Regions from separate parts of the Pseudoalteromonas nanhaiensis genome, predicted to be linked through region 1. Evidence: predicted binding sites of a transcription regulator. Region 1 holds the regulator's gene; the other holds the start of a gene.
The links. Region 1 encodes ArgR, which controls arginine synthesis, uptake and breakdown. Its sites were predicted from a motif close to ANTGAATANNTATTCANT; they were not measured.
Positions count from the first base shown of each region.

Region 2: a site for ArgR is predicted at 931-948, ahead of argA (amino-acid N-acetyltransferase). Genes of this name have one in related genera too.

Region 1 is NZ_JBPNYQ010000001.1:247,306-255,314, reverse strand. It holds gene ispB (octaprenyl diphosphate synthase) at 1-200, shown strand, start outside; gene mdh (malate dehydrogenase) at 288-1,223, opposite strand; gene argR (transcriptional regulator ArgR) at 1,449-1,916, shown strand; gene ACSFVZ_RS01095 (Dyp-type peroxidase) at 1,913-2,812, opposite strand; gene ACSFVZ_RS01090 (ABC transporter ATP-binding protein) at 2,874-3,917, opposite strand; gene ACSFVZ_RS01085 (ABC transporter permease) at 3,914-5,548, opposite strand; gene ACSFVZ_RS01080 (Fe(3+) ABC transporter substrate-binding protein) at 5,620-6,624, opposite strand; gene ACSFVZ_RS01075 (tRNA-uridine aminocarboxypropyltransferase) at 7,464-8,009, opposite strand, start outside.
Region 2 is NZ_JBPNYQ010000003.1:151,010-159,018, forward strand. It holds gene argA (amino-acid N-acetyltransferase) at 1-867, opposite strand, end outside; gene sucD (succinate--CoA ligase subunit alpha) at 1,063-1,935, opposite strand; gene sucC (ADP-forming succinate--CoA ligase subunit beta) at 1,935-3,101, opposite strand; gene odhB (2-oxoglutarate dehydrogenase complex dihydrolipoyllysine-residue succinyltransferase) at 3,279-4,790, opposite strand; gene ACSFVZ_RS04735 (2-oxoglutarate dehydrogenase E1 component) at 4,794-7,613, opposite strand; gene ACSFVZ_RS04740 (succinate dehydrogenase iron-sulfur subunit) at 7,698-8,009, opposite strand, start outside.

The sequences.
Region 1 (8,009 bases):
CAATTGAACTTGGCAATGGTATGGATCACCTAGAAAGCATTCTTGAGGCGTTAGCTGATACCAAAGCACTTGAGTTTACAATGCAAAAGGCAGAGCAAGAGGCAGATAAAGCCATCGCCTGTATTGCATTTTTACCAGAAACGCCATACAAGCAAGCATTAGAGAGCTTGGCACGCATCGCCGTTGCCCGCGATCATTAAACGCTATTTATTCGAGCCATTAAAAAAGCCTGCATATGCAGGCTTTTTTGTTTTAGGTGCTTTAATAGCACCTATCATCTATCGGAATTAACCGTTGATGAAATCAACACCTTCTTGGATGTCTTTATTAAGCGTTTCAAGCATGTCGTTTTTAGCTTGCTCTTCGAAAGCGCTTAATTCACCGTAAGAAAGAATTTCTTCAACACCGTTCTTACCTAAACGTACTGGGTGTGCAAAGTATGCTGCGTCACCGTTTTCAACTGCAACGTATGCGTAATCAACCACTTCTTCACCTTGTAAGCCTTTAACTAAAGACATACAGAAACGTGCTGCTGCTGCACCCATTGAAAGAGTCGCTGAACCGCCACCCGCTTTAGCGTTAACAACTTCAGTACCTGCGTTTTGGATACGTGGAGTTAATGCTGCCACTTCTTCGTCAGTGAAAGTAACACCTTCAACTTGAGATAGAAGAGGAAGGATTGTAGTGCCTGAGTGGCCACCGATCACTGGAACTTTAACGTCAGTAGCGCTTAAACCTTTAAGTTCAGCAACAAATGCTTCTGAACGGATCACGTCAAGTGTTGTGATACCGAATACACGGCCAGCATCGTAAGTACCCGCTTTTTTGAATACTTCAGCAACGATTGGCACAGTGCCGTTTACTGGGTTAGTAATGATACCAACTAACGCTTTAGGACAGTTTTTAACGATGCCTTCAGCTAATGTTTTGATGATACCTGCGTTTACGTTGAAAAGGTCCGCACGGTCCATACCCGGCTTACGCGGCATACCCGCTGGGATAAGAACGATATCACAACCAACTAAAGCATCGTCTAGGTTATCAGCACCGAAACCTTCAACTTTAACGTCTGTTGGGATGTGAGAAAGATCAACCGCTACACCAGGAACAACAGGGGCAACATCGTATAATGATAATTCAGAACCTGCAGGTAAACTTGTTTTTAATAATAAAGACAATGCTTGGCCGATACCGCCAGCTGCGCCTAAAACAGCAACTTTCATTGGAATTCTCCGTAATTTGAGGTAGGAAATATTTGTGGCCCTAAAGATAATGAAATTAGCGACTAAAAACAAATTTATCCTGCTTATTTCGCGTATAATTTCGACCATAGTTGTAAACTTGGCTGTAAAGACACAGCATTTTGGACGACTTTGTAAACTAATACTGCATAAATATGCAGAGTTGTGTAGAATTACCCTACATTTTATGAATAAAGAAACGGCAACATGCAACCACAAGACAAACAAGAAGCACTGATCAAAGCGTTTAAAGCGCTATTAAAAGAAGAAAACTTCGGCTCACAAGGTGAGATTGTCGAAGCATTAAAAGAGCAAGGCTTTGATAATATTAGCCAAAGTAAAGTCTCTCGCATGTTAAGCAAGTTCGGTGCGGTACGTACTCGCAATGCAAAACAAGAAATGGTGTATTGTTTACCGGCTGAAATGGGTGTGCCAACAGCGAAAAGCCCGCTTCGCCAACTTGTTATCGATATTATGCATAACGAAATGATGATCATTATTCGCACCAGTCCAGGCGCAGCACAATTAATTGCTCGCTTACTTGATTCACTCGGTAAGGCGGATGGTGTACTAGGTACGATTGCAGGTGACGACACTATTTTTATCGCCCCTGCGAAGATTTCTGAAATCGATGTCACGCTTGAGCGCGTGCGCACTTTATTCGATACAGTTTAAAGCTGCTTTAAAAAGTTTACTGACGGGGCGAAAAACGCAGATCCCATATCGGCTTGAGTAAAATCGAGCCAATGATCATAGCAATCGCCCTGCCCTAAGCGACTCTTTAATACCTGTTCAAACGCATCCCCTTGCGCAGCACACGAAACCATTAAAATTCCCTGCTTATGCACATCACCAAATGGCATGCTTTGGTTTAGCAATAGTGGCTGGCCATGCTCATCTTTTAATTCACTACGAACCGCATGACTGGTTTCTACAGCGGGCACAATCAAGGTGTTATCAAGACGTGTACGCCCCATGATTTGCTCTTGCTCTGATAACGACAAATGTTGCCAAACACTTAAATCGTGCACAAAGCGCTGAACATGAATGTAGCTGCCTTGATCTTCAAAATGCCCCGGCCTGTCTATCAATGCGGTACTGCGTTTTTGTCTACCATGAGGGGTGTCACCCGCATAAATAAAGCCGTTAAAGTCGCGGCCATCTAAAAAACGAAAGTTACGCACTTGCTCCACAAGTTCTACATCTGGCGTAAATAATTTCAAGATCTGTAGGGCAAAAAGATGGTTAACATCTTCACGGTCTGAACGAATTTGTACAAATAAATCAAATGGCTGTGCACTCATAACATGTTCACTATGAGTCACATTAGGAAAGCTTTGTAATTGACTTGGAATAAACTCAGGCAAAATATGCGGCCAATATTGCGCACCAAGCGCAACCACGCACGACAGCATGGCTTCTGAGAACTGATCCGCAAACTCATCTTGAATGACGCTCACGCGTTTTAGCTTTTTACGTAATGACTCGTCATGGCCATCATAAACATTAAAAAACAGGTGCAAACCATGTAAGTTTGCTTCAGCACAAATCCCAGATTGCGCTTGCGCCATAGTGAATCCTTAGCTTCTCGTTATTTGCACCTAGCCAAGAATTCAAGATTGTTAAGTAGTACTAATCATGAAAAAAATTGACTGTGTGCGGCATTATTTTTATTTTTACAGGCTGCTCAACTGCAAACACGCGGTCTTGCTCTGCAGCGACTTCACACTCCTGCCCCGCTATATTCACACGATAAACATAACGTGTGCCTATAAAGCGTCTGTGCAAAATTGTCAGGCTATTTTCATCACTCTGATCAGCTTCACATAACTGAATATAATGAGGCCGTACATAAACTTGCCCTTGTTTGTGAGCACTGTTATTTACTGTGAGTGAATGTATTACACCAAACGCCGTTTCGTATTCAGTTGGCGTTAAGACTTTCGCCGTTAAGTATATGCCTGTACCAAGAAACTCTGCAACCTCCTTTGAGTTAGGTTGGCTAAATAACTGTTCTGATGAGCCTTGTTGGGCTATTTTTCCACCATGCATTACAGCCAAGGTGTCAGCAAACGCAAACGCCTCTTCCTTCGAATGGGTAACAAATACTGCTGATACTTGCTGAGCTTTAATGATACGGCGGATGTCGGCAATTAACTCAAAGCGAACCTGCGTATCGATATTAGAAAATGGCTCATCAAGTAATAACAAGCTGGGTTTATAAGCAAGCGCACGAGCAATTGCAACACGCTGTTGTTGACCACCTGATAATTGATGCGGATAACGTTCTGCACAGCCAGTTAACTTAACTAAGATCAGCATTTCATCCACGCGCTCACGCTTTTGCGACTTACTCATATTGGTTAAACCAAATGCAATATTGTCGCTCACCGATAAGTGAGGAAATAACGCGTAATCTTGAAACATCATGCCAATATTACGTTTTTCTGGTGCAACAAAATGCTTGTCGTCATTAACGACAAGCGAATCAATGCTCATAAAACCTTGTGAGGGCTCTATAATTCCGGCAATCGCTTTTAACGTCGTTGTTTTACCGCAACCACTTGCCCCCAGCAGGCAAACGATTTCGTCTTGTTCAACATTCAAATTAAGCGCATCCAATACCTTAGTGCCATTGTATTGATAAGCTAAATTTTTAATTATCAAATGACTCATGAATGATTTTGCTCCATCGAACGATTAACGAAATACAAAGGAATAAGCCCGACTAACACAATAAATAGGGCTGAGATAGACGCTAACTCTAACTGCTCATCACTAACATATTGAAAAACATGAGTTGCAAGAGTTTCAAAATTAAACGGTCGTAATAACAAGGCCGCGGGTAGCTCTTTCATACATTCAATAAATACCAGAAGCCCAGCGGTTAAAATGCCGCGTTTAAGTAAAGGCAGATGTACTTTATACAAGGTTTGAAATGCACTTTTACCCATAGATTGACTTGCCATATCAAGAGAAGGGCTAATACGTAAAAAGCTGCTTTCAAGGGCGCCATGTGCAATCGCGTAAAAGCGCACAATATACGCAAAAATCATCGCAAATAATGTCCCACTCAGAAGTAAACCCGGCGATAAACCTATTGGTTCAAGCCATTGATTAAGTGCATCATCAATTTGTGTTAGTGGTAACAATACCGCAATCGCCAGTACCGTACCCGGTAGCGCATAACCCGTACTTGCTAAACGCCCCGGAATGAGTGGATACGCTTGTTTAGCAATACGCTGATAAAACAGTACCAACAAGCTAAGAAGGATTGTCACTAGGCTGACAGCAATGGCGACTTTAAAGCTCTGCCAAGCATAATTAAAAAATGCCCCATTCCATGCTTCATCCGCATAAACAATGGCGTATTTAACAAGCACTCCAACTGGCAAGACAAAAGCAAGTACCAACACAACTGTGCAGACTAAACTTGCAGCCCATGCTGTGCTACCTTTAAAGCGATATAAAGTTGCGCTGTTAATGCTCGACTGGCGTTCATACACAGCTTGATTACGACGACTAAAGCGCTCAACCATAATAGTGAGAAACAAAATAAGCAGCATAATGCCTGATATTTTTGCCGCAGCGGTTAATGAATAATAGCCAAGCCAGGTATCGTAAACAGCGGTCGTTAGTGTGCTCACTGCAAAGTAATTAACAGTGGCAAAATCAGCCATAGCTTCCATACTGATTAACGTAACTCCTGCCACAATTGCCCCTCGACCAAGCGGTAAACTTACCCGTAAAAAGCTTTGTAATGGCGATAACCCCATTAACTGACTAGCTTGCACTAATTTAAAAGATTGCTCTCTTAAGGCCGTTTTAAAAATAAGATAAAGATACGGATACAGTACTAATGCAATCATAATAATTGCACCCGGCAAAGTTCGAATATCAAAAAACCAATAATCATCGGGTGACTGCCAATCAAACCAGTCCCTGAGCGCAATTTGCACAGGCCCAGCATAATCAAGTAAGTCCGTATAAACATAAGCAATGAGATAAGTTGGCATTGCCAAAGGCAGCATCAGTGCCCATTCAAAGTGTTTTCGACCAGGAAATTCACAGTACGCAGTCAACCACGCAAGCGGCAGCGCAATAACACAGCTCAATAACCCAACCCCTGCTATGAGTACAAGGGTATTACGCGTGTAGTCCCACAAAACAGTATCGAATAAATGCTGAAAGACATCCGAACCACCTTGCAGAGATTCAAACAATAAAAAACCTAGCGGCGTAACAAGTAGCAAACCGATTAGCCAAGCCAATACTTGCCAACGCGACAACGAAAACTTCACATGCATAAGTGGATTAATACCAGATAAAATAAAAGCTGTTAAAAAACAGCTTTTATAAAAGACGAGGAAAAACCTCGTTATAAGTCAAACTTTACTTCGTCAATAAGCTTTAACGCAACAGGACGGTATTTACTTATTTCATCAAGAGCAAGACTATCTTCTTTAAACTCACCCCATGACGCAACCATCTCAGACAATGCAACCCCTTGCTTTACTGGGTATTCCATATTGACCGAAGCATACATATTTTGCGCTTTATTGTCGGTCATATACTCAATCAGTTTCAAGGCATTTTCCGGATTTTTAGCGTATCGCGTCATAACAACACCCGAAACATTAATATGTGAGCCACGACTGGTTTGGTTTGGAAAGTTAATATTAACCGCTTCAGCCCATGACTTTTGCTGCTCATCTTGCATCATTTTACCAAAATAGTAGCTGTTGCCTAATGCCAGATCACATAATCCTTCTTTCACAGCTTTGACTTGCGCTCTGTCGTTACCTTGTGGCTTACGTGCTAAATTGGCTTTAACGCCCTCTAACCATTGTTTAGTTTTTGTTTCGCCATGGTGCGCAACCATAGAAGCAACTAAACCTAAATTGTATGGATGCTTACCTGAGCGAGTACAGATTTTGCCTTTATATTTAGGATCAGCCAAGTCTTCATAACTTAAATCAGCGAGTGCGCCAACACGCTCTTTTGAAGAGTAAACATTACGAACTCGTTTCGTTAAAGCGATCCATTGGCCATCAGCATCACGAAATGTGCTAGGAACATTTGCATCTATAACATCGCTTTTTATTGATTGAGTTAAGCCAAGATCTTCTAATTGAATAAGTGCGCTAAAGTTTGAAGTAAGCACCAAATCAGCTTTGCTGTGCTTACCTTCACGTTTCACACGTTCAATTAAGCCTTTTTTCGCAAACACCACATTGGTTTTAATACCAGTCTGCTTGGTGAAGTCATCTAAAATTGGCTGAATTAAGAATGGTTGACGAAACGAATAAATATTAACCACATCGGCAGAAAGTGCTGACGTACTCATTAAAGTAGTCAAAATCAGTAAGGCTGTTTTTTTCATTGTTGGCACCTAAATAATAACAATTATCAAAATATTTTACCTATACTCTGCTAAAAGTGCACCCGTTTATATTCCCCCTATAACTTTATGTACTGCCATTTGAGAACTTACTTGTAAGATATATCTCACCTAAATGGCAGTTATTGAGTAAAAAAACTCGAAAAACCGCCCCTAAAAAAGCTTAAAGCATTGATAAATAGTGATTTATTATTAATTACAATAATGTAACCGTTATTTTAATTGCGATTTTGACCTATTCGATGCTCACTAATTCCCTATACTTATATACAACAACTAAGCAAGAAGCTTAATGAGTAAACGGATATGGAAGTATTACTCATAAAACCGCGGAATAAGGTTCATTAGGATAAAAAGGAACTAAGGACAGGCTCAGGAAGAGTAACGCAATGGAATGACACACTAAGGACAACATCAGGATGATGTGAAATGGCATAACAACAGGACGTTGTTATACAGGATGTTTAAAAAGTGGATTAAAGGACAGGCCGAAAGGTATCGCAATGGAATTGCTAACATATGGATATGTGTCAGGACGACGCGTAAAGGATAGGTAAAGAAATTACCCGCATGGATGTAAAGGAGTGACAAGGAAACAAGGCTGGAAAGCCTTACATTGCATAGAACCAAAAAGTAAAGTGCAATCGCATGGATAGGCAAAGTTTAGGGAGTTGATTAGATTCAATTGCAGGATGCAAAAAATTAAGAAGATTCCGCAAGCGCGACTAGCAATAGTTCGCGCTTTTCTTTTGCCTAAAAATAGTTATTCCAATCCGCAACAATACTTAATCATTTTGAGGGATTAATTAAGCAAAGTAGTATTACTCTGGGCGTCCTTTATTTCGCTTTCCTAGTAAATATGCATCCCTAAACTTTATAAAGTGCGTTTCGAGCTTTTGTGTAGCATCTACTTCACCTGCAAGAGCAAGCACCATTATCGCGACCTCAGCTGTACCAAGTTGATGCTCATGTGGAGCAACTCGTAAACGATAATCTGAAAGCTTTTCTGGGGTAATAGACAATACAGGTAAGTTATCTAAATAAGGGCTTTTGCGAATCATCTTTTTTGCTTCACGCCAAGTACCATCTAAAAAGATAAACAATGGGCGCTTACCTTGCTGTGGCGATACTTCATCGATTACTCGCGTTTCATCTTCAACATCACTCGCCGGAAAAATCACCATTGGCTGATATTGTGGGTCTTGTAATAAGGCTAATAATGCGTGATCAGGTTCTGTTCTGTCCCACTTAAATGCATAGTTTTCAGGAATAATTTCAGCAATCAAACGCCCTGTATTCGATGGTTTAAAGCTTTCATTATGATACATCAGTAAACACACTGCGGCATTACACTGCGCTTGTTCAAC
Region 2 (8,009 bases), on a different contig from region 1:
CGGCGCGATTTGCGTACCAATGCCATCTAATGAGAAAAGCTCTTGTAATAATGCGCCATCTTCTTTGTAACTAACAAGATGACAACGATGTACGCCGCCACGACATGCATCAATGGCCGCTTGTAAGAATACCGTTGCACTTAAACATGAATCAGGTTGATTACGGTAGTTTGCTAAGACAGATTCTGCCTCATTTGGCATAAGCTCGGCAATTGCTTCACCGTTTTCATCCAAGATACCGGCCTCTTTACAAAAACCAAGCATTTTGTCGGCACGTAGTTTTAATGCAACCTGAGTTGCAATTTCTTCAGCGGTTAAATTAAAACTTTCACCTGTCACTGAGGCGGCAATCGGACCAAGGAGTACGATACTGTTATTGTTTAATTGATGACGAATCCCTTCAACATCAATACGTCTTACACGGCCTGAGTGATGATAATCAATGCCTTCGTCAACTCCTAAAGGCTGAGCGATAACAAAATTACCGCTGACCACATTCAAGTATGAGCCAGTCATAGGAGTACTACTTAGCGAGGTCGATAAACGTGCAGTAATATCGAACTGCATTGCACCCGCAACTTTCTTTATTACATCAAAAGTCGCGTTATCAGTAACACGTATTTCATTATGAAACTGACTAGTTATGCCAAATTCTTGCAGTGCCGCATTGAACTGTGGCCTTGCACCAAACACTAAAACAATTTTGATACCTAAGCTCGTTAATAATGCAACATCATTAATGATGCTACGACAACCTGGCTGATCAATTGCTTCTCCGCCGAGCATTACAACGAAAGTTTTACCTCGGTGAGCATTAACATAAGGAGTTGACTGGCGAAATCCATCTACCAATTCTGTGGTACGCACGTGATATTTACCTTTTTTAATAACAGCGTTTTATATAAAAACAAATAAACAAGGTATCAGTGTATGGAATTTTTATTCACAAATAAAGCATTATTATTCTTAATCTACAGCTAGAATTTTCGTGCACAAACTAGGAAACTCTCAGATACAAAAAAGGCCCGCATAAGCGAGCCTTTTTTAAGAGATTAAAACTGATTACCAGCCTGTTTTCTCTTTAAGTGCAGCACCGATGTCAGCTAGTGAACGTACAGTTTTTACGCCAGCAGCTTCTAATGCAGCAAATTTCTCATCAGCAGTACCTTTACCACCTGCGATGATTGCACCTGCGTGACCCATGCGCTTACCTGGAGGAGCCGTAACACCTGCAATGTAAGAAACAACTGGTTTAGTCACGTTGTGCTTGATGTATTCTGCAGCTTCTTCTTCTGCAGTACCACCGATTTCACCGATCATTACGATTGCTTCAGTTTGCTCGTCTTTTTCGAACATTTCTAAAACGTCGATGAAGTTAGTGCCAGGGATTGGGTCACCACCGATACCAACACATGTTGATTGGCCGAAACCAGCGTCAGTAGTTTGTTTAACCGCTTCGTAAGTTAAAGTACCAGAACGTGATACGATACCTACTTTACCAGGCTTGTGGATGTGACCAGGCATGATACCGATCTTCGTTTCACCCGGAGTGATAACACCTGGGCAGTTAGGACCGATCATACGAACACCAGTTTGCTCAAGCTTAACTTTAACGTCAACCATGTCTAGTGTTGGGATACCTTCAGTGATACAAACGATAAGCTCGATGCCAGCATCGATAGCTTCTAAGATTGCATCTTTACAGAAAGGTGCTGGTACATAGATAACTGATGCAGTTGCACCAGTTGCTTCAACAGCGTCACGTACTGTGTTGAATACTGGAAGACCAAGGTGCGTTTGACCGCCTTTACCTGGGCTTACACCACCAACCATTTGTGTACCGTACTCAAGCGCTTGCTCAGAGTGGAAAGTACCTTGGCCACCTGTGAAACCTTGACAGATAACTTTTGTATCTTTATTGATTAATACAGACATTATTTGCCCTCCGCAGCAGCAACAACTTTTTCAGCTGCGTCTGTTAGTGATTCAGCAGCGATGATGTTAAGGTCAGAATTAGCAAGTACTTCACGACCTAGTTCAGCGTTAGTACCTTCTAAACGTACTACTACAGGAACGTTTACGCCTACTTCTTTAACTGCGCCAATGATACCTTCAGCGATCATGTCACAACGTACGATACCACCAAAGATGTTAACTAAAACAGCTTTAACGTTGTCGTCAGATAAGATGATCTTGAATGCTTCAGATACACGCTCTTTAGTAGCACCACCACCAACATCTAGGAAGTTAGCTGGCTTACCACCGTGTAGGTTTACGATGTCCATAGTACCCATTGCAAGGCCTGCACCGTTAACCATACAACCAACGTTACCGTCTAGTGCAACGTAGTTAAGCTCGAAGCTTGCAGCGTGAGCTTCACGTGCATCTTCTTGTGAAGGATCGTGCATTTCACGGATTTTAGGTTGACGGTAAAGCGCGTTACCATCTACACCGATTTTACCGTCTAGACAGTGAAGGTTACCTTCGTCTGTAATTACTAGCGGGTTGATTTCTAATAGTGCGAAATCGAAATCGTTGAACATGTTAGCAAGACCCATGAAGATCTTAACGAACTGTTTCATTTGAGTAGGGTTTAAACCTAGTTTGAAGCCTAATTCACGAGCTTGGTATGCTTGTGGACCAACTAGTGGATCGATCTCAGCTTTGTGAATTAGTTCTGGAGTTTCTTCTGCAACTTGCTCGATTTCAACACCACCTTCAGTAGATGCCATGAAAACAACTTTACGAGAAGCACGATCTACTACAGCGCCAAGGTATAATTCGTTAGCGATGTCAGTGCAGCTTTCAACAAGGATTTTAGCTACTGGCTGACCATTTTCGTCTGTTTGGTAAGTAACTAAGTTTTTACCTAACCAGTTCGCAGCGAACTCTTTTACTTCGTCGATTGTTTTAACTAGCTTAACACCGCCAGCTTTACCACGGCCACCTGCGTGAACCTGTGTTTTAACAACCCACATATCACCGCCGATTTTCTCAGCAGCTGCTGCAGCTTCTTCAGGTGTATCGCAAGCGAAACCTTGAGAAACTGGTAAACCATATTCGGCAAAAAGTTGTTTTGCCTGATACTCATGCAAATTCATGATGCTTTATCCAATTTTTTATACTAAAAGAGCTGAATATTTATGCAAAATAAACAGCTATCCCAAATTGCGCACTTAGTATAAATCCCAAGGCTCCACATGAAAACCCCAGTTAGACCAAAGGCGCAAAAAAAAAGCTGTGAACAGGGTTCACAGCTTAGTTTTTATACAACCAGATTAAACATCTAGTAGTAAACGAGTTGGATCTTCAAGTAACTCTTTAATTGTTACTAGGAAGCCTACTGATTCTTTACCATCGATTTGGCGGTGATCGTAAGATAACGCTAAATACATCATTGGTAAGATTTCAACTTTACCGTTAACAGCCATTGGGCGATCTTGGATTTTATGCATACCCAAGATTGAAGACTGTGGCAAGTTGATGATAGGTGTAGAAAGTAATGAACCGAATACACCACCGTTAGTAATTGTGAAGTTACCACCAGTCATATCTTCGATAGATAGTTTACCGTCACGACCTTTAAGTGCTAATTCACGGATACCTTTTTCGATTTCTGCCACTGATAGCTTGTCACAGTCTTTAAGAACTGGTGTAACAAGACCACGTGGAGTTGAAACCGCAATGCTGATGTCGAAGTAGTTATGATAAACGATATCATCACCATCGATAGATGCATTCACCTCAGGGAAACGCTTAAGTGCTTCAGTAACTGCTTTCACGTAGAAAGACATGAAACCTAAACGGATACCATGACGCTTTTCGAACACTTCTTGATACTGCTTACGAAGATCCATGATTGGCTTCATGTTAACTTCGTTGAATGTAGTTAACATTGCAGTTGAGTTTTTCGCTTCAAGAAGACGATTAGCGATAGTTTTACGTAAACGTGTCATAGGAACACGTTTTTGTGTACGGTCACCCATAGGTGCTGCTGGCGCTGCTTCAGCTTTTGGTGCTGCTGCAGGTGCTTTTAAGAATGTATCAACATCTTCTTTAGTCACACGACCGTTTTTGCCTGTGCCTTTGATTTTAGATGCATCAAGACCTTTCTCAGCGATTAAACGACGAACTGATGGTGTTAACACATCAGAGCTATCATTTGATTCGCTTGCAGTAGCCTCTTCAGCTTTTGCTGCAGGTGCTTTAGCTGGTGCTGCGCCCGCTTTAACTGTACCAATTACTTGCTCACCAAGTACTGTTTCGCCTTCAGCGTGAATGTGCTCACCCATGATACCGTCTTCTTGAGCAACCACTTCAAGAACAACTTTATCAGTTTCGATATCAACTAGGTTTTGATCGCGAGTTACCGCTTCACCTGGTTGAACATGCCAAGTAGCAATTGTCGCGTCTGCGACAGATTCTGGAAGTACAGGTACTTTAATGTCCACTTCTTTACCTTCTGATGCTGGTGCTGATTGCGCCTCTGGCGCGTCTTCTGATTTTGCTGGTGCAGATTCTTTGGCAGAGTCGTCACTTGCTGGTGCAGCATCTGCATCACCAAGTAATGCAATTACTTGCTCGCCAAGTACCGTTGCACCTTCTTCTTGTGAAATTTCAGTGATTACACCATCGTTTGGTGCAACAACTTCTAAAACAACTTTATCTGTTTCGATATCAACCAAGTTTTGGTCGCGGCTTACTTTGTCGCCAACACTTACGTGCCATGTTGCAACAGTAGCATCAGCAACCGACTCAGGAAGTACAGGAACTTTAATTTCTGTGCTCATTGCTTATCCTTTCTTTTCAATAGTAAGCGCGTCTGCAACGAGCGCTTGTTGTTCTTTATTATGCACTGACATGTAACCACACGCTGGTGATGCTGATGCTTTACGACCTGCGTAAGTTAATTTAGCACCTTCAGGAATTGCATCAACAAAATGATGTTGAGAACAATACCATGCACCTTGGTTTTGCGGCTCTTCTTGACACCAAACAAAATCTTTAACGTGTTGGTAACGTTGCATGATTGTATCCATCTCAGCGTGTGGGAATGGATATAATTGTTCTACACGAACAATAGCAATGTTATTTAATTCTTGTTTACGACGCTCTTGTAGTAACTCGTAATAAACTTTACCACTACAGAATACAACGCGTTCTACCTTATCTGCTGCAATATCATCGATTTCATCGATCATATTGTGGAACACACCTTCAGATAATTCTTCAAGTGTTGAAGTTGCCAGCGGATGACGAAGTAGTGACTTAGGTGTCATAACAATCAATGGACGACGTAAAGGACGTACAGATTGACGACGAAGCATTGCATAAACTTGCGCTGGTGTTGAAGGCACACACACTTGCATATTGTGATCAGCACACAATTGTAAGAAACGCTCAAGACGTGCTGAGCTATGCTCTGGGCCTTGACCTTCATAACCATGTGGAAGTAAACATGTAAGACCACATAAACGGCCCCACTTTTGTTCACCTGAACTTAAGAATTGGTCAAATACAACTTGTGCACCGTTAGCGAAGTCACCAAATTGTGCTTCCCACATTACAAGTGAAGTTGGTTCAGCTGTTGCGTAACCATATTCAAATGCAAGTACCGCTTCTTCAGAAAGTACTGAGTCGTATACTTCAAATGAACCTTGTTTTTCGCTGATGTTTTGCAGCGGCAAGTAGGTTGATGCATCTTTTTGGTTATGGATAACAGCATGACGGTGGAAGAAAGTACCACGGCCTGAGTCTTGACCTGTTAAACGGATATCTGTGCCCGCATCAACAAGTGAAGCATAAGCTAGCGTTTCTGCCATACCCCAATCAAGTGGTTTTTCACCTGATGCCATTAGCTTACGGTCGTCGTAAATTTTCTTAACACGCGACTGAGCTTTGTGGTTCTCTGGGTAGCTTGATACTTTTTCACCAAGTTCTTTTAGTTTTTCAACAGAAAGTTTTGCATCGTACTCAACATCCCAATCGTGACCAACGAATTTAGCCCAATCTGAAGAGTGAGATGTTTCTGGTTGAATTTCTTCAACAACACAGTTACCGCCATCAAGACCGTTACGGTACTCATCAGCAAGTGCTTTGACTTCATCTTCTGTAAATGAACCTTCAGACACAAGTTGGTCAGCATAAATTAGGCGTGGAACTGGGTGTTTTTTGATTTTCTGGTACATAAGTGGTTGAGTCGCATTCGGCTCATCCGCTTCGTTATGACCATGACGGCGATAACATACTAAATCAATTACAACGTCACGTTTGAATTGGTTTCTGAAATCAAGTGCGATTTGAGTAACAAATGCAACCGCTTCTGGATCGTCAGAATTAACGTGGAAAATAGGTGCCTGAACCATTTTCGCAATGTCAGTACAGTATGGTGTAGAACGAACATCCGCTTGTTTTGACGTTGTAAAACCAACTTGGTTGTTTACCACGATACGGATACTACCACCACAACTAAATGCATTAGTTTGCGATAAGTTAAATGTTTCTTGAACAACACCTTGACCTGCGATTGCAGAGTCACCGTGAATAGTAATTGGTAATGCTTTAATACCTGACTTATCACCTAAACGGTCTAAACGAGCGCGTACCGAACCCATAACTACTGGGTTAACGATTTCAAGGTGAGATGGGTTAAACGCAAGTGCCATATGCACGTTGCCACCCTTTGTAGCGAAGTCAGATGAATAACCCATGTGATATTTAACATCACCTGAGCTTAAAGTATCTTTGTGTTTACCAGCGAACTCATCGAATAATTCTGATGGGTTTTTACCTAAAACGTTCACTAGTACGTTCAAGCGACCGCGGTGAGCCATACCAATAACAGCTTCTTTTTGTCCGCTTTCACCTGCACGATGAATTAGTTCTTTAAGCATTGGTACCAACGCATCACCACCTTCAAGTGAGAAACGTTTTGCACCAGGGAACTTAGCCCCTAAATATTTTTCAAGGCCATCTGCAGCTGTTAATCCTTTAAGGATACGTAGCTTTTCTTCTTTAGAGAACGTTGGACGAGATTGCACTGATTCTAAACGCTGTTGTAACCAACGTTTTTCTTCAGTTGAAGTGATGTGCATATACTCTGCACCAACTGAACCACAATACGTGGTCTTAAGTGCTTGGTATAGCTCACCTAAAGGCATGGTGTCGCGACCTACGGCAAACGAACCCACATTGAATTCACGGTCAAAATCAGCTTCAGATAAATCGTGGTATTCAAGTTCAAGATCTCGAACTCGTTCGCGTTCCCAGATACCTAATGGATCTAGGTTAGCATTTTGGTGACCACGGAAACGGAAAGCATTAATAAGTTGTAGCACTTTGACCTGTTTAGGATCGCCAGAGCCACCCTCTGCTACCACTACTTCTCTATGCTTGTTTTTAGCAAGCTCCGCAAATTGTGAACGAACCTCTGAATGTTTTACGTCAACATCCACACCATCTACTTTTGGTAATTGTTCGAACACTTCTCGCCATTCTTCTGGCACAGAAGTCGCATCATCTAAGTACGCTTCATAAAGCTCTTCTACGTAAGCAACGTTTCCGCCGTTTAAGTGAGAAGATTCTAGCCATGCCTTCATCACACCTTCGTGCATTTATAAGCCCTTTTCTTTAGCGCAGAAATTAATTGTTGTAAAAACAAGGTGGTTAATCACTTAACCACCTTACATATTCAAGCTTTAAACAGCGCGGTTTAAAAGCATTGATTTGATTTGTCCAATTGCTTTAGTCGGATTAAGACCTTTAGGACACACGCTAACACAGTTCATAATACTGTGACAACGGAACACGCTGAACGCATCGTCAAGATCTGCAAGACGCTCTTCAGTCGCTGTATCGCGGCTATCAGCCAAGAAACGATACGCATGAAGAAGACCCGCAGGACCGATGAACTTGTCTGGATTCCACCAGAACGAAGGACACGATGTAGAACAACATGCACATAAAATACACTCATATAAGCCATCTAACTTATCACGTTCTTCGATAGA